Aromatoleum aromaticum EbN1: one gene and its partners. The protein of the gene in region 1 interacts with the protein of each later gene in a pairwise test. Links are inferred from orthologs where the notes say so. Each region holds a gene or a part of one and is shown on either strand. Other genes may lie near its edges.

Region 1 (6,818 bases):
AACTGTCAATCATCCGCCTGCCGGCAGTGCTGGCCGAGCAGTTCAGTCAGAAACTGTGCGAGTACGAGGATTCGAAGAAAATGCCGTACGTGACGAGCATAGAGCAGAGCGGAATTGAAAAGGGTATACGGCAGGGCATGCAACAGGGCAGGCATCAGGGCGAGGCGGCGGTGCTGGTGCGCCAGCTGACCCGGCGTTCGCCCTGTTAAATGTGCAGCCGCTGCAGCAGTTCGCGTTCGATCTTGACGACCCGGGCATCCTGCGACAGCCCGTTTCCGCTGAGCAGGAACGTATCTTCGACGCGTTCGCCGAGCGTCGCGATCTTCGCGGTGTGCAGGACGATGCCGTTCTGCGCGAGCACTTCGGCGACCGCGAACAGCAGCCCGCGGCGATCGGCCGCGGTCAGCGACAGGATGTAATGCCTGCCGGACTCGTCGGGCAGGATGCTGACGCGCGGCGTGATCGGGAAATGCTTCACCTGACGCGACAGCCGGCCCGCGGACGGGCGGTCGGGCGGGGCGGATTTTTTCAGGCGTTCGGTGAGCTCGTGCTCGATCAACGTGATGACGTCGCGGTAATGCTCGGCGTTGCCCGGGTCCTGCAGCATGAAGCTGTCGAGCGCGTAGCCGTGGCGCGTGGTGTGCACCTTGGCGTCGAGGATCGAGAAGCCGAGGCGGCCGAAGAAACCGGTCAGGCGCACGAAGAGATCCTTCTGGTCGCGCGTGAACACCATCACCTGCACGCCCTGGTCGGCGTCGGAGACGCGCGCCTTGACGACCGGCTCGAGGGCGTCGGGGCGGTAATACAGCGTGCGGCTGTGCCACGCGATCTCTTCGGCCGAATGGCGCATGAAATACACGGCATCGAGCTGGGCCCACAGCGCGTCTTCGACGCCGGGCCGCAGCCCGTGGTAGCGCAGCAGGGCGCGCGCGTTTTCCTGGCGGTCGTCGAGCCCGAGCGCCTCCTGCGGCGTCGCGCCGCGCAGCAGGCGCCGGGTGGCGAAGAAGAGATCTTCGAGGAGCTTGCCTTTCCAGCCGTTCCAGACCTTCGGGCTGGTGCCGCGGATGTCGGCGTGCGTGAGCAGATACAGCGCGGTCAACCGCCGCTCGGTGCCGACAGTGTCGGCGAAGCGCCCGATGACGGCGGGGTCGGAGGTGTCTTCCTTCTGTGCCACGTGGGACATCGTGAGGTGATGCTCGACGAGCCACACGACGAGATCGGCGTCTTCGCGGGCGAGGTGGTGATGCTCGCAGAATTCGCGTGCGTCGATCGTGCCGAGCTTCGAATGGTCGCCGCCGCGTCCTTTCGCGATGTCATGGAACAGTGCGGCGACGTACAGCAGCCAGTGCCGGTCGAAAGCCATGATGAGCTGCGCCATCAGCGGATATTCGTGCGCGTGCTCGCCCATCGTGAAGCGGCGCATGTTGCGCAGCACCATCATGATGTGCTGGTCGACGGTGTAGACGTGGAACAGGTCGTGCTGCATCTGCCCGACGATGCGTCGCCACGAGGGCAGGTAGCCGCTGAGGATGCCGTACTGGTTCATGCGGCGGAACTCATGCACGATGCCGCGCTTTTGCTGCAGGATCGCGACGAAAAGCTCGCGGTTGTGCGGGTCGGCACGAAACGCGGCGTTGATGCGCTTGCGGTTGAGCCACAGGGCGCGCAGCGTGCGGGCCGTCATGCCCTTGAGCTCGGAGCGCTGCTGGAGGATCAGGAAACACTCGAGCAGCGCCGACGGGTGCCGGGCGAAGGTGTCGTCTTCGCGCATGTCGAGCAGCTCGCGCACCGCCTGGAAGCGCTCGTTGATGACGATCGCCGCGCCGGCGCGGCGGGGAAAGATCTCGACGCCGTAGTTCTGCAGCAGGATGGTGTTGGTCTGCGTGACCTTCTTCGCGTTGACGTAGTAACGCTGCATGAACACTTCGGAGGCGCGCTTGGCTGCGGTCGCCTCGATGCCGAGGGCGCTGGCGAGCCTTTCCTGGTAGTCGAACAGCAGCCGGTCTTCGCTGCGCCCGGTGAGGTAGTGCAGGCGGATGCGCACGTGCTGGAGGAAACGCTCGATGCTGCGCAGGTCGCGCGCTTCGGCGCCGGTGATCAGCCGCCGGCGCGCGAGGTCGCGCCAGTTGCGCCCGAGCCCGGCGGCCCGCGCGATCCAGCCGAGCATCTGCAGGTCGCGCAGGCCGCCGGGGCTCTCCTTGCAGTTGGGTTCGAGCGCGTAAGGGGTGTCGTTGTAGCGCGCGTAGCGCTTTTCCTGTTCGAGCTGCTTGGCCTTGAAGAACACGCGCACGTCGAGCAGCGCGCGATAGCGCCGGCAGAATTCCTCGAACAGTGGCCGGTTGCCTTCGAGCAGGCGCGATTCGAGCAGGTTCGTCTGAACCGTGATGTCCTGTTCGGCGGCGTCGATCGCTTCAGCGACGGTGCGGGCGCTGTGGCCGATCTCGAGCCCGACGTCCCACAGCGCACCGAGCAGCACGGACAGGCGCGCCTGCATCGCGTCGTCGGCGGTGTCGGGCAGCAGCACCATCAGGTCGACGTCGGAACACGGGAAGAGCTCGCCGCGGCCGTAGCCGCCGACCGCGAGCAGCGCCACGTCGGCGGGCATCGCGCACGCGCGCCACAGGCGGTGGATGGTCTCGTCGACGAGGTGCGCGCGGCCCTTGAGGACGGTGGATGTCGCCGGATGGCCCTCGTAGGCCATGCGGATGCGCATGCTGCCATCGGCGAGACGTGCACGGGCCTCGGCAATCGCGGCCTGGACCGCCGCGTCCGTGGGGATCGCCGCGGTGCTCATCGCGCCTCAGGCAAGCGCCGGGAACAGCGGCGCGACGAGCGCCGGCGGTGGAGGACAGTCCGCCGAGAGCGTCAGCACTTCGACGCCGGTGTCGGTGACGAGCACCATGTGCTCCCACTGCGCGGACAGGCTGCGGTCTTTCGTGACGATCGTCCAGCCGTCGGGGAGCTCGGAGATCGCCGCCTTGCCGGCGTTGATCATCGGTTCGATCGTGAAAGTCATGCCGGGGCGCAGCTCGATGCCGGTGCCGGCCTTGCCGTAGTGCAGCACCTGCGGTTCTTCATGGAACTTCAGGCCGATGCCGTGACCGCAGAATTCGCGCACCACCGAGAAGCCGTTGCTCTCGGCGTGCTTCTGGATGATGTGGCCGATGTCGCCGAGCCGGGCGCCCGGGCGCACGACGGAGATGCCGAGCCACAGGCATTCGAGCGTCACCTGGCACAGGCGCTTCGCGAGGATCGACCCGTCGCCGACGATGAACATCCGGCTGGTGTCGCCGTGGTAGCCGTCCTTGATGACGGTGATGTCGAGGTTGACGATGTCACCTTTCTTCAGCGCCTTGTCGCCCGGCACGCCATGGCAGATCTGGTGATTGACCGACGTGCAGATCGACTTTGGGTAAGGCGGGTAGCCGGGCGGGGCGTAGTTGAGCGGCGCGGGGACGGTGTGCTGCACGTTGACCATGTAGTTGTGGCACAGGCGGTCGAGCTCTCCTGTCGTCACGCCCGGCTGGACGTAGGGCGTGATGTAGTCGAGGACTTCCGCGCCGAGCCGGCCGGCGACGCGCATTTTCCCGATTTCTTCCGGCGTCTTTATTGTGATGCTCATCGTTTCGTGGGGTCGCGTGTAAATGAGAAAGGCTAGCGCATGCGCAGGCGCGCGGCAAATTCATGCTGCCCCGCGGGAGGCGTACGGGCGCGGCGAGCGCGAAGCCGCCTTGAGTGGAGAATGGCATAGCTGCTATTATCTCGGGCTTGTCTGCCGACCGAGGCGGGCAAAATCCACACGCCCGGCATCGTACCGAAAGGGTCCGCCGGATCGAGGCAAGTGCCTCGTGGCGGTTTTAGGCACTGAAATGAGGTTGCCGAAAGATCGCGGAGAAATCCGCGAGCGTTTGCGAATATCCGACTCTGACGGTATTTGCGAACGGGCAATCGTGCCGGGCGGCGGTTCAACCCTGAAAATCCGGAGTTTCAAATGACTGTCACGATGCGTCAGATGCTCGAAGCGGGCGTCCACTTTGGCCACCAGACCCGATTCTGGAATCCGCGCATGGCCCCGTACATTTTCGGCCAGCGCAACAAGATCCACATCGTCAACCTCGAAAAGACGATGGGCAAGTACAACGAAGCGATGAACTACGTGCGCAAGCTCGCGGCCAATCGCGGCACGATCCTGCTCGTCGGCACCAAGCGCCAGGCACGCGAGATCGTCTCCGAGGAAGCCAGCCGTGCCGGCATGCCGTTCGTCGATGAGCGCTGGCTCGGCGGCATGCTGACCAACTTCAAGACGGTCAAGCAGTCGATCAAGCGCCTCAAGGAAATGGAAGCGATGGTCGAGGATGGCTCGATCGAGCGCCTGTCCAAGAAGGAAGCGCTGATGGCGACGCGCGAAATGGACAAGCTGAAGAAGAGCATCGGCGGCATCAAGGACATGGGCGGCCTGCCCGATGCGATGTTCGTCATCGACGTCGGCTACCACAAGATCGCGATCACCGAAGCGCAGAAGCTCGGCATCCCCATCGTCGCCGTCGTCGATACCAACCATTCGCCCGAGGGAATCGACTACGTGATCCCCGGCAACGACGACTCGTCGCGTGCGATCCGCCTGTACGCTCGCGGCGTCGCCGACGCGGTGCTCGAAGGCCGCAGCCAGGCGCTGCAGGACGTCGTCGCCGCGGGTTCGGACGAGTTCGTCGAAGTCCAGGAAGACGGCTCGGACGAGCAGGCCTGAGCCCTGCCGGCCTTTGATCGCGTCGAATTGAATACGGAATACAGGAGTTAGCATGGCGGAAATTACCGCAAGCATGGTCAAGGAACTGCGCGAGAAAACCGACGCGCCGATGATGGAGTGCAAGAAGGCGCTGACCGAAGCCGCGGGCGACCTGGCCAAGGCCGAGGAAATCCTGCGCGTCAAGCTCGGCAGCAAGGCGAGCAAGGCAGCGTCCCGCGTGACCGCCGAAGGCATCGTCGCCACTTGGCAGTCGGCCGACGGCAAGCTGGCCGCGCTGGTCGAAGTGAACTGCGAGACCGATTTCGTCGCGAAGAACGACGACTTCCTCGCGTTCTCCGCTGCGGTGGCCGAACTGGTCGCGACGCGCAATCCGGCCGATGTTGCCGCGATCGGCGCGCTCGACCTCGGCGGCCAGACGGTCGAACAGGTGCGCACCGCGCTCGTCGGCAAGATCGGCGAGAACATCACGATCCGCCGCTTCACGCGGATCGACGCGCAGGGCGCGGTGGCGAGCTATATCCACGCCGGCGCCAAGATCGGCGTGCTGGTCGACCTCGTCGGCGGCTCTGAGGCGCTCGGCAAGGATCTCGCGATGCACATCGCCGCGGCCAAGCCGAAAGCGCTGATGGCGTCCGAGATTCCGGCGGAGCTGATCGACACCGAGCGCCGCATCGCGATCGAGAAGGCGCGCGAAGCCGGCAAGCCGGAAGCGATGCTCGACAGGATCGCCGACGGCACGGTGCAGAAGTTCCTGAAGGAAGTGACGCTGCTCGGCCAGCCGTTCGTCAAGGACGACAAGCTGACGATCGAAGCCCTGCTGAAGTCGCGCAACGCGTCGGTGGCGAGCTTCGTGCTGTACATCGTCGGCGAAGGCATCGAGAAGAAAGTGTCCGACTTCGCCGCCGAAGTGGCTGCGCAAGCCGCCGCCGCGGCACAGAAGTAAGGGCCGCCAGATGAGTGTCGCCGCCTACAAGCGCATCATGTTGAAGCTGTCCGGCGAAGCCCTGATGGGGGACGATTCGTACGGCATCAACGAGGATGTGGTCAGCCGCATCGTCGCCGAGATCGCCGAGGTGAATCGCCTCGGCGTGCAGGTCGGCGTCGTGATAGGCGGTGGCAACATCTTTCGCGGCATGAAGGGCGCTGCGTCCGGCATGGACCGGGCGACCGCCGACTACATGGGAATGCTCGCGACGGTGATGAACGCGATGGCGCTCGCCGACGCGTTCCGCCGTGCCCAGGTCGAGGCGCGCGTGCAGTCGGCGCTGCGCATCGACCAGGTCGTCGAGCCGTACATTCGCGGCCGGGCGATCCGCCACATGGAAGAAGGCCGCGTCGTGATCTTCGCTGCCGGCACCGGCAACCCCTTCTTCACGACCGACACCGCGGCGGCGCTGCGCGGGTCGGAGATGGCGGCGCAGATCGTGCTGAAGGCAACGAAAGTGGACGGCGTGTATACCGCCGACCCGAAGAAAGACCCGCAGGCGCAGCGCTACCACCGCATCAGCTTCGACGAGGCGATCGGCCGCAATCTGGCCGTTCTCGACGCGACGGCGTTTGCGTTGTGCCGCGACCAGAAACTGCCGATCAACGTGTTCTCGATCTTCAAGCCGGGCGCGCTCAAGCGCGTCGTGCTCGGCGAGGACGAAGGCACGCTGGTCCATTCGTGAGGACTCGACGATGATCCCCGAACTCAAAAAGACGACCGAGCAGAAGATGCAGAAGTCGATCGACGTGCTGAAGGCGGACCTTGCGAAGGTGCGCACCGGTCGCGCCCACACCGGGCTGCTCGACCACGTCATGGTCGAGTACTACGGCAGCATGGTGCCGATCAGCCAGGTGTCCAACGTGACGCTGATCGACGCACGGACGATCGGCGTGCAGGTGTGGGAAAAGCCGATGATGCAGAAGGTCGAGCGGGCGATCCGCGACTCCGACCTCGGCCTCAATCCCGCGAACCAGGGCGACATCATCCGCGTGCCGATGCCGGCACTGACCGAAGAGCGCCGCCGCGACCTGACGAAAGTCGTCCGCCACGAGGGCGAGGCGGCGAAGGTCGCGATCCGCAACT
Region 2 (6,339 bases), 1.7 Mb from region 1 along the record:
GTCGATACTGGATCGCCTCGGCCAGATGCGCCGGACCGATGGCGTCGGCATCGGCCAGATCGGCGATCGTGCGGGCGACTTTCAGGATGCGATGATAACCCCGCGCCGACAGGTTCAACCGCTCGATCGCGTGGGCCAGGAGCTTGCGGCCTTCGGCGTCGGGCGCGCACAACGCGTCCACGCGGCCCGCCGCTAAGCGGCTGTTCGGCTCATTCTGGCGCTCGCGTTGGCACGCCCACGCACGCTCGACGCGTGAGCGCACCGCTTCGCTCGATTCGCCAGCGGGTTGCGCGAGCATCTCGGCCTGGTCGAGCAGCGGCACTTCGATGATGACATCGATGCGATCGAGCAGCGGGCCCGACAGCTTGCCGCGGTAGCGCGCGATCTGGTCCGGCGAGCAGCGGCAGCGGGCGCTGCCGGCATGGCCGCACGGACAGGGGTTCATCGCCGCGACGAGCTGGAAGCGGGCGGGGAATTCCGCGCGGCGCCGGGCGCGCGACACGGTGACGAGACCCGTTTCGAGCGGCTCGCGCAGTGCCTCGAGCACGCGCCGGTCGAATTCGGGCAGTTCGTCGAGAAACAGCACGCCGTGGTGCGCGAGGCTGATCTCGCCCGGCCGCGGATCGGCGCCGCCGCCGACGAGCGCCGGCGCGGAGGCCGAGTGGTGCGGCGCGCGATACGGGCGGCGTCCCCAGTGCCGCACGTCGAACGAGCCTTCGATCGACTGGATCGCCGCGCTCTCGATCGCTTCGGCCTGCTCCATCGGCGGCAGCAGCCCGGGCAGGCGCCGTGCGAGCATCGACTTGCCGGTTCCCGGGGGCCCGAACAGCAACAGCGAATGCTGTCCGGCCGCGGCGACTTCGAGCGCGCGGCGCGCCTGAAGCTGTCCCTTGACTTCGGCGAGATCGGCCTCGGGCGGCCCGCTCCGGCTACGCAGCGGAGGCAGGTGAGGCGGAAGCACGGCACGCCCGTTCAGGTGCCCGCACACCGCGAGCAGGCTCGCCGCGGCCAGCACGCTCGCATCCTCCGCAAGCGCCGCCTCGTCCGCGTTGGCGACCGGCAGCACCAGCGTGCGGCCTTCACGAGCGGTTTCGAGCGCCACCGCGAGCGCGCCACGCACCGGGCGCAGTGCGCCATTCAGCGACAGTTCGCCGACGAACTCGTGTCGCGAAAGCGCGCCCGCATCGATCTGGCCGGATGCCGCGAGGATGCCCAGCGCGATCGGCAGGTCGAAGCGCCCGCCCTCTTTCGGCAGGTCGGCGGGGGCGAGGTTGACGGTGATGCGACGCTGCGGGAACTCGAACTGCGACGTGACGATCGCGGCCCGCACGCGATCGCGCGCCTCGCGCACCTCGGTGTCGGCGAGCCCGACGAGGTTGAAAGCAGGCAGGCCGTTGGCGAGGTGGACTTCGACCGTCACTTCCGGTGCGGCGAGGCCGACCAGCGCGCGGGTACGTATGAGAGCCAGCGACATCGAAGTCTCCGGGATGGACTGGGAGCAGTCTACCGGAGACGGCGTCGATGACAAACGCCTAGATGGATTCGGCGCAACCGCGTTGCGCCGGATGATGTGGCTGCGACGGGAGCGCGTTGCGGCTTCAGTCGGCGTCGTTTTCAGTGCGTACGCGCGTCAGCTCGGATTCCAGCGCGGCAACACGGTCTTCGAGTTCGGCGAGTTTCTGCCGCGTATGGGCGAGCATTTCACGCTGCACGTCGAATTCCTCGCGAGTGACCAGATCGAGCTTGCTGAAGGCGCTGCCGAGCAGGGCTTTGGCGTTTTTCTCGAAATCGCGCGCCGGATTGCTCGCGGCAATTTCGGAAAGCTTGGCGCCGAGTTCATCGAGGATGCGGGGACCGGGCATGGCGGCACCTGTGCGGCGGTTGTGATGGGGACAGCCAGTTTATCACGGTCGATTTCAGCCCGTAGGCAGCAAAGGAGCCGCGATGCACCATCGTGCGTCAGCCGCACCGTTCCGGTGCATCACGAAAAGCAGAGGCGTTGCAGCTTGCACCAAAACCCCCTTCACGCAGACCATGGATCTGGAGAATTCATTTGATAATCATATTGTTGCAGGACACATCCACGACATGGCATTGATCGTGCTTGTGGTGCACTGCCAGATAATTCCCCTCCTGAAGGAGCATGCAATGCGCAAGAGCACAATCGCCGCCGCCCTCTTCACCATCATGCCGGTCCTTGGCGCGGGTTCCGTCCTCGCCGCCGACGGTCCCTTCACTGCGAACGTCAGCCTGGTCACCGACTATGCGTACCGCGGCATCAGCCAGACCGATGAACGCCCGGCGCTGCAAGGCGGGGTCGACTACGCCCACGACAGCGGCTTCTATGCCGGCGTCTGGGGCACGAACGTCTCGTGGCTGCGCGACGCCGAAACGACTTCGTCGTCCGGCAACAGCCTCGAACTGGATGTGTACGGCGGCTACCGGACCGTGTTCGGCGCGCTCGGCCTCGATGTCGGCCTGCTGCAGTACTACTACCCGGGCGACTTCGACCGCTCGTGGCGGCGCGACACCGGGCTGTCGAAGCCGGACACTCTCGAAGGCTACGTCGGGCTGAGCTGGGAATTCCTGACGTTCAAGTATTCCCATGCCTTCACCGATCTCTTCGGCACGCCCGGCTCGGACCACAGCAAGTACCTCGACCTGACGGCGAGCCACGAAGTGATGCCCGGCCTCGCGCTGAGCGCGCACGTCGGCCGCCAGGTCGTCACAGGCCCGGCCGATTCGTACACCGACTGGAAGATCGGCGCGACGAAGGCCGTCGGCGACTTCACGCTCGGCCTGCACTACGTCGATACCGACCTCGACGACGTCGACCTCGCCGAGGAGCGCCTGATCCTCTCATTGAGCCGGACCTTCTGAACCCCCACCGCTGCCGCGGGCACGTCCCGCCCGACTGAAAGGAAAGACCATGAAATTCGTCACTGCCATCATCAAGCCGTTCAAGCTCGACGAAGTGCGTGAAGCGCTCTCGGCGATCGGCGTGCAGGGTATCACCGTCACCGAAGTCAAGGGTTTCGGCCGCCAGAAAGGCCACACCGAGCTGTATCGCGGCGCGGAGTACGTCGTCGATTTTCTGCCTAAAGTGAAGATCGAGGCCGCGATCCGCCCCGATCTGCTCGATCAGGCGATCGAGGCGATCGAAAAATCGGCCGCGACCGGCAAGATCGGGGACGGCAAGATCTTCGTTTTCGATCTCGAACAGGCCATCCGCATCCGCACCGGCGAAACCGGTCCCGACGCGCTGTAACGGAGAAAAAAACATGAAGAAACTCTACGCATTGCTGCCCGCCGCACTTGCGCTCGGGCTCGCTGGCGGCAGCGCGCTCGCCCAGGAAGCTGCAACAGCCGTCGCACCTGCCGTCGAGGCCGCCGCCGCAGCGCCGATCGTCGAGAAAGGCGACGTCGCGTGGATCATGACGTCGACCCTGCTCGTGCTGTTCATGGCGCTGCCGGGCCTCGCGCTGTTCTACGGCGGCCTGGTGCGCTCGAAGAACATGCTGTCGGTGCTGATGCAGGTGATGGTCGTGTTCTCGCTGATCGCGGTGCTGTGGGTGTTCTATGGCTATTCGCTCGCGTTCACTGAAGGAGCGCCGTTCATCGGCTCGCTCGACAAGCTGTTCCTGTCCGGCGTGACGATCGACACGCTCGCCGACACTTTCACCGACAACGTCAAGCTGCCCGAATTCGCGTTCGTCGCGTTCCAGGCCACGTTCGCGGGCATCACCGGAGCGCTGGTCGTCGGTGCGTTCGCCGAGCGGATGAAGTTCTCCGCGGTGCTGATCTTCTCGGTGATCTGGTTCACGCTGTGCTACCTGCCGATCTGCCACATGGTGTGGGGCCCCGGCGGCATGCTGCTCGATGACGGCGCGCTCGACTTCGCCGGCGGTACGGTGGTGCACATCAACGCCGGGGTGGCGGGTCTCGTCGGCGCGTACATGGTCGGCAAACGGATCGGCTTCGGCCGCGAAGCGCTGACGCCGCATTCACTGACGCTGACGATGGTCGGCGCGTCGATGCTGTGGGTGGGCTGGTTCGGCTTCAACGCCGGCTCGAACCTCGAAGCGACGTCAGGTGCCGCGCTGGCATTCATCAACACGCTCGTCGCGACCGCCGCCGCAGTGCTCGCATGGTCGCTCGGCGAGGCGCTGTTCAAGGGCCGGCCGTCGATGCTCGGCGCAGCGTCGGGTGCCGTTGCCGGTCTCGTCGCGATCACGCCGGCGTGCGGCTCGGTCGGGCCGATGGGCGCGATCGTCATCGGCCTGCTCGCCGGCTTCGTCTGCCTGTGGGGCGTCAATGGCTTGAAGCGCATGCTCGGCGCGGACGACGCGCTCGACGTGTTCGGCGTGCATGGCGTCGGCGGCATCCTCGGCGCGATCCTGACCGGGGTGTTCACCGCCCCGTCGCTCGGCGGCACCGGCGCCGAGGACTTCTCGATCGCTGGCCAAGTCTGGATCCAGACCTATAGTGTATTGATCACGATCGCGTGGTCGGCGGTCGTCGCGGTGATCGCCTACAAGGTCGCCGACATCCTCGTCGGGCTGCGGGTGCCCGAAGAGGAGGAACGCCAGGGGCTCGACGTCAGCGCCCACGGCGAGACGGCGTACCACCACTGAGCTTCACGGCCGGGGTTCCCTCCTCTTCCCCGGCCACTGGACGGGCGCCCCGTCGCGGGGCGCCCGTTTTTCGTCTGTGGTCGGCAAAAAAAGAAAGGAGGCTTGCGCCTCCTTCCGCGTTTTCGGCTGCGCCGCAGCGCGCTTACGCGATCGTCCAGGTCTCGCCGCCTTGCAGCAGATCGGCGAGGCGGCCGTCGCCTTTTTTCGCCCGCGCGTCAGCGTGCAGCTGCGCGTTGAGCTCGTCGTAGCTGGGCGTGCGCACTGAACGGAATACCCCCAGCGGGACCGGCAGGTCGGGCGTGTCGAACTGCGACAGGAAGAACGCGAGGCCGCTGTGCGCCGCTTTCTCGTCATGCACGACGAGCTCGCTCTCGGCGACACCGCCTTCGCCGAGCGTCACGACTTCCGGCTCCATGCCGCGCAAGCGGATGCCGCGGTCGCGCGCCTTGCCGAACACCAGCGGCTTGCCGTCCTCGAGGATCACGCGCGCGTCGTCGCGGGTCGCCTTGTCGGTCAGTGTCGAATACGCGCCGTCGTTGAACACGATGCAGTTCTGCAGGATTTCGACGAACGCGGTGCCCCTGTGCGCTGCCGCGCGCGCGAGCACCGACGCGAGATGCGGCAGGTCGGTGTCGACCGAGCGGGCGACGAAAGTCGCTCCGGCGCCGAGCGCGAGCGCGACCGGGGAGAACGGGCGGTCGATGCTGCCGAGCGGCGTGCTCTTGGTCTTCTTGCCCATTTCGGAAGTCGGCGAATACTGGCCTTTCGTCAGGCCGTAGATGCGGTTGTTGAGCAGGATGATCTTCAGGTCGACGTTGCGGCGCATCGCATGGATGAAGTGGTTGCCGCCGATCGCGAGCGCATCGCCGTCGCCGGTGACGACCCACACCGACAGCTCGGGCCGGGCGAGCTTCAGCCCGCTCGCGATTGCCGGCGCGCGCCCGTGGATGCTGTGCATCCCGTACGTGTCCATGTAGTACGGGAAGCGGCTCGAGCAGCCGATGCCCGAGATGAAAGCGAAGTTCTCGCGCGGGATGCCGAGCGTCGGCAAGAGCTTCTGGATCTGCGCGAGGACGGCGTAGTCGCCGCAACCGGGACACCAGCGCACATCCTGGTTCGATTCGAAGTCTTTTTTCGTCAGTGCGACGGGTGCGGACATGTCGTTCATGATGATCTTCCTGTAACGATGGGGCTCGTGGACGCGATGCGGCGCGTGCGTCAGCTCAGTTCGAGGATGCGGTCATGGATTTCGCTGACCTTGAAGGGCTTGCCCTGCACCTTGTTCAGCGGCACGACGTCGCACAAGTAGCGTTCGCGCAGCAGCTTCGAGAGTTGCCCCATGTTGAGTTCCGGCACCAGCACGGTCTTGTAGCGCGCGAGCAGGTCGCCGAGGTCCGGCGGCAGCGGGTTCAGGTGGCGCAGATGGACATGCGCGACCGAGCGGCCGTCGGCCTCCGCCTTCTCGCGCGCCTGCGCGATCGTGCCGTAGGTGCTGCCCCAGCCGATGACGAGCAGGTCCCCGGAGGCCGGCCCCTCGACCGTCGTCGGCGGGATGTCCTGCGCGGTGCCGGCGACTTTCGCGGCGCGCACGTCGACCATGCGCTGGTGGTTCAGCGGATCGTGCGAGATGTTGCCGGTGAGGAAGTCCTTTTCCAGGCCGCCGACGCGGTGCTCCATGCCCGGCGTGCCGGGGCGCACCCAGGCG
Region 3 (6,458 bases), 620 kb from region 1 along the record:
GCGGTGTTCGTCGATCGCTTCATGGGCACGTCGATGCGCTACCCGATCAACTACGGCTACGTGCCGCACACCGTCGCCGGCGACGGCGATCCGGTCGACGTGCTGGTGGTGACCCCGTTTCCGCTGATGCCGGGCGTGGTGATCCGCTGCCGTCCGGTCGGCGTGCTGAAGATGGAAGACGACGGCGGGCAGGACGCGAAAGTCGTCGCTGTGCCGGTGTCGAAGCTCACGCCGCTGTACGACAAGGTCCAGACCACTGACGACCTGCCCGAGCTGCTGATGAAGCAGACAGTGCATTTCTTCCAGCATTACAAGGATCTCGAGCCGGGCAAGTGGGTCAAGGTGCTCGGCTGGGGCACCGTGGAAGATGCGAAGCAGGAAATCCTCAACGGCCTGAAGAACGCCGCAAAATAAATACACTGCAAGCTGTCTTGTCCGAAAACGGCCCGCCGAGCGCGGGCTGTTTTTCATTCCGGCGCTGTCCTTCGCGAGGCACGAAACGGCGAGCGCTCGGTAAGTTCGTCGAGGTAGAAGTCGATGCCCGCCGTTTCCTGCGCGAGAAAGCGGTCCACTGCGTCGCGCCAGCGCGGTTCGCGAATCCAGTGCGCGGAGCGCGTGACGACCGGCTGCAGCCCGCGCGCGAGCTTGTGCTCGCCCTGTGCGCCGCCCTCGAAGCGGCTCAGGCGGTGGCCGATGCAGTAGTCGATCGCGCGGTAATAGCACAACTCGAAATGCAGGAACGGCAGATGTTCGGTCGCGCCCCAGTAGCGGCCGTAAAGCGCTTCGCCGTCGCACAGGAAAAAGGCGCTTGCGACCGGCTTGCCCTCGCGTTCGGCGAGCAGCAGGCGCACGCTGTGCGGCGCGCGCGACGCCAGCTGCGTGAAAAACGGCGCGCCGAGATAGGGCGTCGAGCGGTGCAGCGCGTAAGTCGCCGCGTAACAGCGATGGAAGAACGCCCAGTCGGCGGCGTTCGCCGTCGTGCCGTCGAGCCAGCGGAACGTCAGCGAATGGGCGGCGGCGTGGCGCCTGTCCTGGCGGATTTTCTTGCGCTTTTCGTGATTCAGGCTGCCGAGAAAGTCGTTGAAATCCCGGTAACCCGCGTTGAACCAGTGGAACTGCACGCCTTGGCGGATCAGCAGGCCGGCTTCGCGCATCCATCCAGCCTCGGTTTCGGTGGGGAAAAGCACGTGCAGCGACGACAAACCGCTTTCCTCGGCCGACGCCAGCGTTGCCTGCAACAGCGCTTTGCGGCTTGTGGTGTCGCGGCCGAGCAGGCGCATCCCGGGCACCGGCGTGAACGGCACTGCCGCAAGCCACTTGGGATAGTAGGCGAGGCCATGGCGCGCATACGCCTCGGCCCACGCCCAGTCGAAGACGTATTCGCCGTACGAGTGGTGCTTCTCGTACAACGGCATCGCCGCGACCAGCTGCGGCCCTTCCCACAGCGTTGCGTGGCGCGGCAGCCAGCCGGTGCCCGCCCCGACGCAGCCCGTCGCCTCGAGGGCGGCGAGGAAGGCGTGCGACACGCAGACCTGTCCGTTGGTGAGCGCATCCCAGGCGGCGGGATCGATGCCGATCACATCATCGAAGCGGCGAAAGCGGTATGTCGGCACGTTGGCAGCCCGGTGGTGATCGAAGCGATCGGTGGGACCGCGGCCGGCGCGATTCGTTTGTCGCGTGCCGCAGCGTCCGCCCAGCTGCCCAATTATTGCGCAACTTCGTATTTTCCTTGCGGGCAGGGGATTTGTAGCGCTTGCTCACGTCTTATCCACAGCTTTCCCCACGCCCCCTGTGGGTGAAAAACGGCCGATCGAGTGGGGCTCGTGGTCCGCCGATTGCAGGCTGAAACGGTATAGTTGCGCCCATGGACAAAACGCTCGCTATCGCTGTCGCCCAGCTCAATTTTACCGTCGGCGACCTCACGGCCAATGCCGACCGGATCATCCGCGCTCTCGACCAGGCTCGCGCGGCTGGCGCCGACCTGTTGCTGACGCCTGAACTGGCGCTATCCGGCTATCCGCCCGAAGACCTGCTGTTGCGCCCGGATTTCTACCGCGCATGCAGCCGCGAAGTGGCACGCATCGCTTTGCACACCGACGGCATCACGCTGGTGCTCGGGCATCCGGAAGAGCGGCGCGACTGGCGCTACAACGCCGCGTCGGTGATTCGCGACGGCGAAGTCCTCGCCACCTATCACAAGCATCTGCTGCCGAACTACGAAGTGTTCGACGAGGAACGCTATTTCGACCGCGGCCTCGACGCGTGCGTGTTCGAACTGAACGGCGTGAAGCTCGGCGTCAATATCTGCGCCGACCTGTGGGAGTCGGGCCCGGCCGAACTGGTGCGTGCCGAAGGCGCGGAACTGCTGCTCGGCCTGAACGCATCGCCGTACCACATGAACAAGCTCGCGCGCCGCTACGAAGTGCTGCGCGGGCGCGTCGCCGACACCGGCCTGCCGGTGGTCTATTGCAACATGGTCGGCGGCCAGGACGAACTGGTGTTCGACGGCGCATCGTTCGCGCTCGACGCGGACGGCCAAGTCAGGTATCAGGCGGCTTCGTTCGAGGAGCGGCTCGACGTGCTGCATTTTCGCGGCGGACGCTGGGAGCCGGGCGAAATCGTTCCCGCACGGCCGATCGAGGAGGAAGTCTACGAAGCGCTCAAGACCGGTGTGCGCGACTACCTCGGCAAGAACGGTTTTCCCGGCGCGATCATCGGCCTGTCCGGCGGCATCGACTCCGCGCTGACGCTGTGCATCGCCGTCGACGCGCTCGGGCCGGAGCGGGTGCGTGCGGTGATGATGCCTTCGCCCTACACGGCGCAGATGAGCCTCGACGATTCGCGCGCACTGGTCGCGAACCTCGGCGTGCGCTACGACGAAATCCCGATCGAGCCGGCGATGAACACGTTCGCCGACCTGCTCGCCCGGCAGTTCGAGGGGCTGCCGGCGGACACCACCGAGGAAAACCTGCAGAGCCGCATCCGCGGCATGATCCTGATGGCGCTGTCGAACAAGACCGGCGCGATCGTGCTGACGACCGGCAACAAGAGCGAGATGGCAACCGGCTACGCGACGCTGTACGGCGACATGGCAGGCGGCTTCGCGGTGCTGAAGGACTTGTACAAGACTTTCGTGTTCCGCCTGTCGCGCTGGCGCAACACGGTCAGTCCGGTAATGCCCGAGAACATCATCACCCGGCCGCCGTCGGCCGAGCTCAAACCGGACCAGACCGACCAGGATTCGCTGCCGCCGTACGACGTGCTCGACGCGATCATCGAGGCCTACATGGAGCGTGACGAGTCGCCGCGCGAGATCATCGCGCGCGGCTTCCCCGAAGCCGACGTGAGGCGCACCGTCGCGATGCTCAAGCGCAACGAATACAAGCGCCGCCAGTCGCCGGTCGGCATCCGGGTGACGAGGCGCGGTTTCGGCAGGGACTGGCGTTATCCGATAACATCGCGCTATCAGGACGAATACTGACTGCGCAGGACCGAGCCGAATCGGCGTCCGCCAGCCCTCGAGGAGAAATTACATGAAGAAAATCGAAGCCGTCATCAAGCCGTTCAAGCTCGACGAGGTCCGTGAAGCGCTGTCCGAAGTCGGCATCGCTGGTCTGACCGTGTCGGAGGTCAAGGGCTTCGGCCGCCAGAAAGGCCACACCGAGTTGTATCGCGGCGCCGAGTACGTCGTTGATTTCCTGCCGAAAATCAAGGTCGAAATCGTCCTCGGCGACGACCTCGTGGACCAGGCGGTCGAAGCGATCATCAAGGCTGCGCGCACCGGCAAGATCGGCGACGGCAAGATCTTCGTCACGGCTGTCGAGCAGGTCGTGCGCATCCGCACCGGCGAAACGGACGAAGCCGCAATCTGATTGCTTCCTTCCGGCTTGCGGGCTGCGTTCACTCCTTCGGCGGATTGCCGGCCCTCAGCAGCACCAGCAGCGCTCCGGAGCCGCCTTTGTTCGGGCCGGCCTGGCAGAACGCGAGGATTTCCTCGCGTTGCGCGAGCCAGCCGCGCGACAGGTGCTTGAGGATCGACAGTTTGCCCGGTGACCCCAGCCCCTTGCCGTGAATCACCCGCACGCAGCGGCGCCCCTGCTGCAGGCTCGCCGCGAGAAAGCGTGCCAGCGCTTCGCGGGCGTCGTCCCGATTGTAGCCGTGCAGGTCCACTTCTCCCTGCAGCACCCAGCGCCCGCGGCGCAAGTCCATCAGCACGCGGCGTGGCAGGCCGGGGCGCAGGAAGATCGCCTCGTCCCCCATTTCCAGCCGGTCTTCGAGGCTCATCGGCGCGTCGAGCGATTCGCGCAACGCAGCCTGCTCGTCTTCGCTGTGCTTCAATGGCTCCGGGCGGGGCGGCGGAGGCTGCAGCTCGACCCGGTCGCGTGATTCGATCTGTCGGGCGCCGCGCACCGCATGACGGAAAAGCTCCGCCGGATCGAGCGCGTCGTGATCGGGCGGCAACAGCAGCGACGCCGGGTCCGTCTCGATGCGATGCCGGTCCTCGTCGCGCATGTGCAGTGGATACGGCGACGGACGGGCGCGACCGAGCTCCGCGTGACCGGTGTCGCGAAGCGGCGTCACGTCGCCGGTCGCCGAGCGAAAGAGCGCTGCGTCCTCGAGTCCATCGAGGGACGCGCGCACGGCGGGAGAGGGGGTGTCAGGTTCGAGCGGTTGCGGACGCGGTACCGGTGCCGGCTTCGGCGTCTCGATTTCCGCTCGTCCGCACCCTTTCGTGATTGGTGCGACATCCCGCACAGCCTCGCGGAACAGCGCCGGATCGTCATCGGCGGACGCGCCGGGGAGAACTCCGGCGGCCGTCGCGTCGCGGGTGTTTTTTGCCGCACCCGGGTGGGGCATCTCCGGCTTCGCAGGCTTTTGGCTGCTCGCGGCCGGTTTCAGCTTGCCGCGCAAGGCGGCAAGTTCTTCGAAGGCATGCGATGTTCGCCCGGTCCGGCTTCCCGGTTTCGGTGCAGCAGGGGGAAGCCGCCGGGTCATCGTCGTGCTCAGCCGGCGAGCGTGTCCAGGTAGCGCTCCGCATCGAGTGCGGCCATGCAGCCCGTGCCTGCGGATGTCACCGCCTGACGGTAGATGTGATCCTGCACGTCGCCCGCGGCGAACACGCCGGCCACGCTGGTCGCCGTGGCGTCGCCTTCGCGGCCGCCCTTGGTGATGATGTAGCCGTTTTCCATCTCGAGCTGGCCTTCGAAAATGTCGGTGTTCGGCTTGTGGCCGATCGCGATGAACACGCCCTGCAGCGCGACGTCGCGGGTCGCACCGGTATTCGCATCCCTGACCCGCATGCCGGTCACGCCGGTGTTGTCACCCAGCACTTCGTCGAGCGTCGAGTTGAGCGCGAGTTCGATCTTTCCGGCGGCGACTTTCTCCATCATCTTGTCGATGAGGATTTTCTCGGCGCGGAACTTCTCGCGGCGATGCACAACCGTGACTTTCTTCGCGATGTTGGCGAGGTACAACGCTTCTTCGACTGCCGTGTTGCCGCCGCCGATCACTGCAACGTCCTGGTTCTTGTAAAAAAAACCGTCGCAGGTCGCGCATGCGGAGACGCCGCGGCCGGAGAATTTCTCTTCGGACGGGAGGCCGAGATATTTCGCCGTCGCGCCGGTCGAGATGATCAGCGCGTCACAAGTGTATTCGCCGGCGTCGCCGACGAGCCGGAACGGTTTCTCGCCGAGCTTCACGGTGTGGATGTGATCGAAGACCATCTCGGTATTGAAGCGTTCGGCGTGCTTCTGGAAGCGGGCCATGAGGTCAGGCCCCATCACGCCATCGGCGTCCGCGGGCCAGTTGTCGACATCGGTCGTGGTCATCAGCTGACCGCCCTGCGCCAGTCCCGTGATCAGGACCGGATCGAGGTTGGCGCGGGCGGCGTACACTGCGGCCGTGTAACCGGCCGGGCCGGAGCCGAGGATGAGCAGGCGGGCGTGCTTGGTTGTCATAGCGTGATCTTCTTTCTGGTTGGCGACAGCGGGATTATAGCCGAGGGGTTTGTCCCGCCGATTCAATGATGTCCATAGTGCGGGACGATCGCGAAAAGCGTTTTTCATCAGTGCAGGTGCCTCATCGACGCCACGCGATGCTGGGGTTCGGTCGGGAAAGTCAATCGCGGATTCCGGTAAAATCAGTGATATTGTGCGTCGCCAGTTTTCCCGTTTTCTGATACGCCCGTTCGAGCACATTCCGGAGTCGCCATGACACAGCCCACCGCGGTTTCCACCACCGCCTTGAAGACCTTCTCGCTGTTTCAGGGCTTGTCCGACGACACCCTGGCCACGGTTTCCCGCTTGGCGATGATGCGCCGCATCCCGCGCGGGCAGAGCGTGGTGCATGCAGGCGAGCGCTGCGATTTTGTCTACCTGGTCCTGACGGGGAGCCTCAAGGTCGTCGTCAGCGACGAAGATGGCCGTGAGGTGATCCTGACGATTCTGGGGCAGGGCGAA

What was found.
Region 2: the proteins of EBN1_RS16955 (region 1) and glnK interact in binary tests that used the Escherichia coli proteins (3 or more experiments, as listed by UniProt). The link is inferred for Aromatoleum aromaticum EbN1 from one-to-one orthologs.
Region 3: the proteins of EBN1_RS16955 (region 1) and EBN1_RS19820 interact in binary tests that used the Escherichia coli proteins (3 or more experiments, as listed by UniProt). The link is inferred for Aromatoleum aromaticum EbN1 from one-to-one orthologs.

Annotation. Positions count from the first base shown.
Region 1 is NC_006513.1:3,546,666-3,553,483, forward strand. The notes cover bases 1-3,192. They hold EBN1_RS16955 ([protein-PII] uridylyltransferase), read right to left. Parts: upstream 2,795-3,192; coding sequence 206-2,794; downstream 1-205. Other genes in these bases: map (type I methionyl aminopeptidase), read right to left, coding at 2,801-3,192. Also shown: more of map, read right to left, coding at 3,193-3,622; rpsB (30S ribosomal protein S2), read left to right, coding at 3,992-4,747; tsf (translation elongation factor Ts), read left to right, coding at 4,800-5,690; pyrH (UMP kinase), read left to right, coding at 5,701-6,417; frr (ribosome recycling factor), read left to right, coding at 6,428-6,818.
Region 2 is NC_006513.1:1,879,387-1,885,725, reverse strand. The notes cover bases 1,886-4,598. They hold glnK (P-II family nitrogen regulator), read left to right. Parts: upstream 1,886-2,929; coding sequence 2,930-3,268; downstream 3,269-4,598. Other genes in these bases: EBN1_RS08855 (ammonium transporter), read left to right, coding at 3,282-4,598; EBN1_RS08865 (TorF family putative porin), read left to right, coding at 2,149-2,880. Outside these bases: EBN1_RS08875 (YifB family Mg chelatase-like AAA ATPase), read right to left, coding at 1-1,474; EBN1_RS08870 (accessory factor UbiK family protein), read right to left, coding at 1,599-1,862; more of EBN1_RS08855, read left to right, coding at 4,599-4,634; EBN1_RS08850 (2-oxoacid:ferredoxin oxidoreductase subunit beta), read right to left, coding at 4,777-5,802; EBN1_RS08845 (2-oxoacid:acceptor oxidoreductase subunit alpha), read right to left, coding at 5,853-6,339. UniProt on the Escherichia coli protein: Involved in the regulation of nitrogen metabolism. Regulates the activity of its targets by protein-protein interaction in response to the nitrogen status of the cell.
Region 3 is NC_006513.1:4,162,602-4,169,059, reverse strand. Bases 2,371-5,202 are described here. They hold EBN1_RS19820 (P-II family nitrogen regulator), read left to right. Parts: upstream 2,371-3,533; coding sequence 3,534-3,872; downstream 3,873-5,202. Other genes in these bases: trxB (thioredoxin-disulfide reductase), read right to left, coding at 5,004-5,202; EBN1_RS19815 (Smr/MutS family protein), read right to left, coding at 3,901-4,857; EBN1_RS19825 (NAD+ synthase), read left to right, coding at 2,371-3,481. Also shown: ppa (inorganic diphosphatase), read left to right, coding at 1-414; EBN1_RS19830 (GNAT family N-acetyltransferase), read right to left, coding at 468-1,613; more of EBN1_RS19825, read left to right, coding at 1,865-2,370; more of trxB, read right to left, coding at 5,203-5,957; EBN1_RS19805 (Crp/Fnr family transcriptional regulator), read left to right, coding at 6,210-6,458. UniProt on the Escherichia coli protein: P-II indirectly controls the transcription of the glutamine synthetase gene (glnA). P-II prevents NR-II-catalyzed conversion of NR-I to NR-I-phosphate, the transcriptional activator of GlnA. When P-II is uridylylated to P-II-UMP, these events are reversed.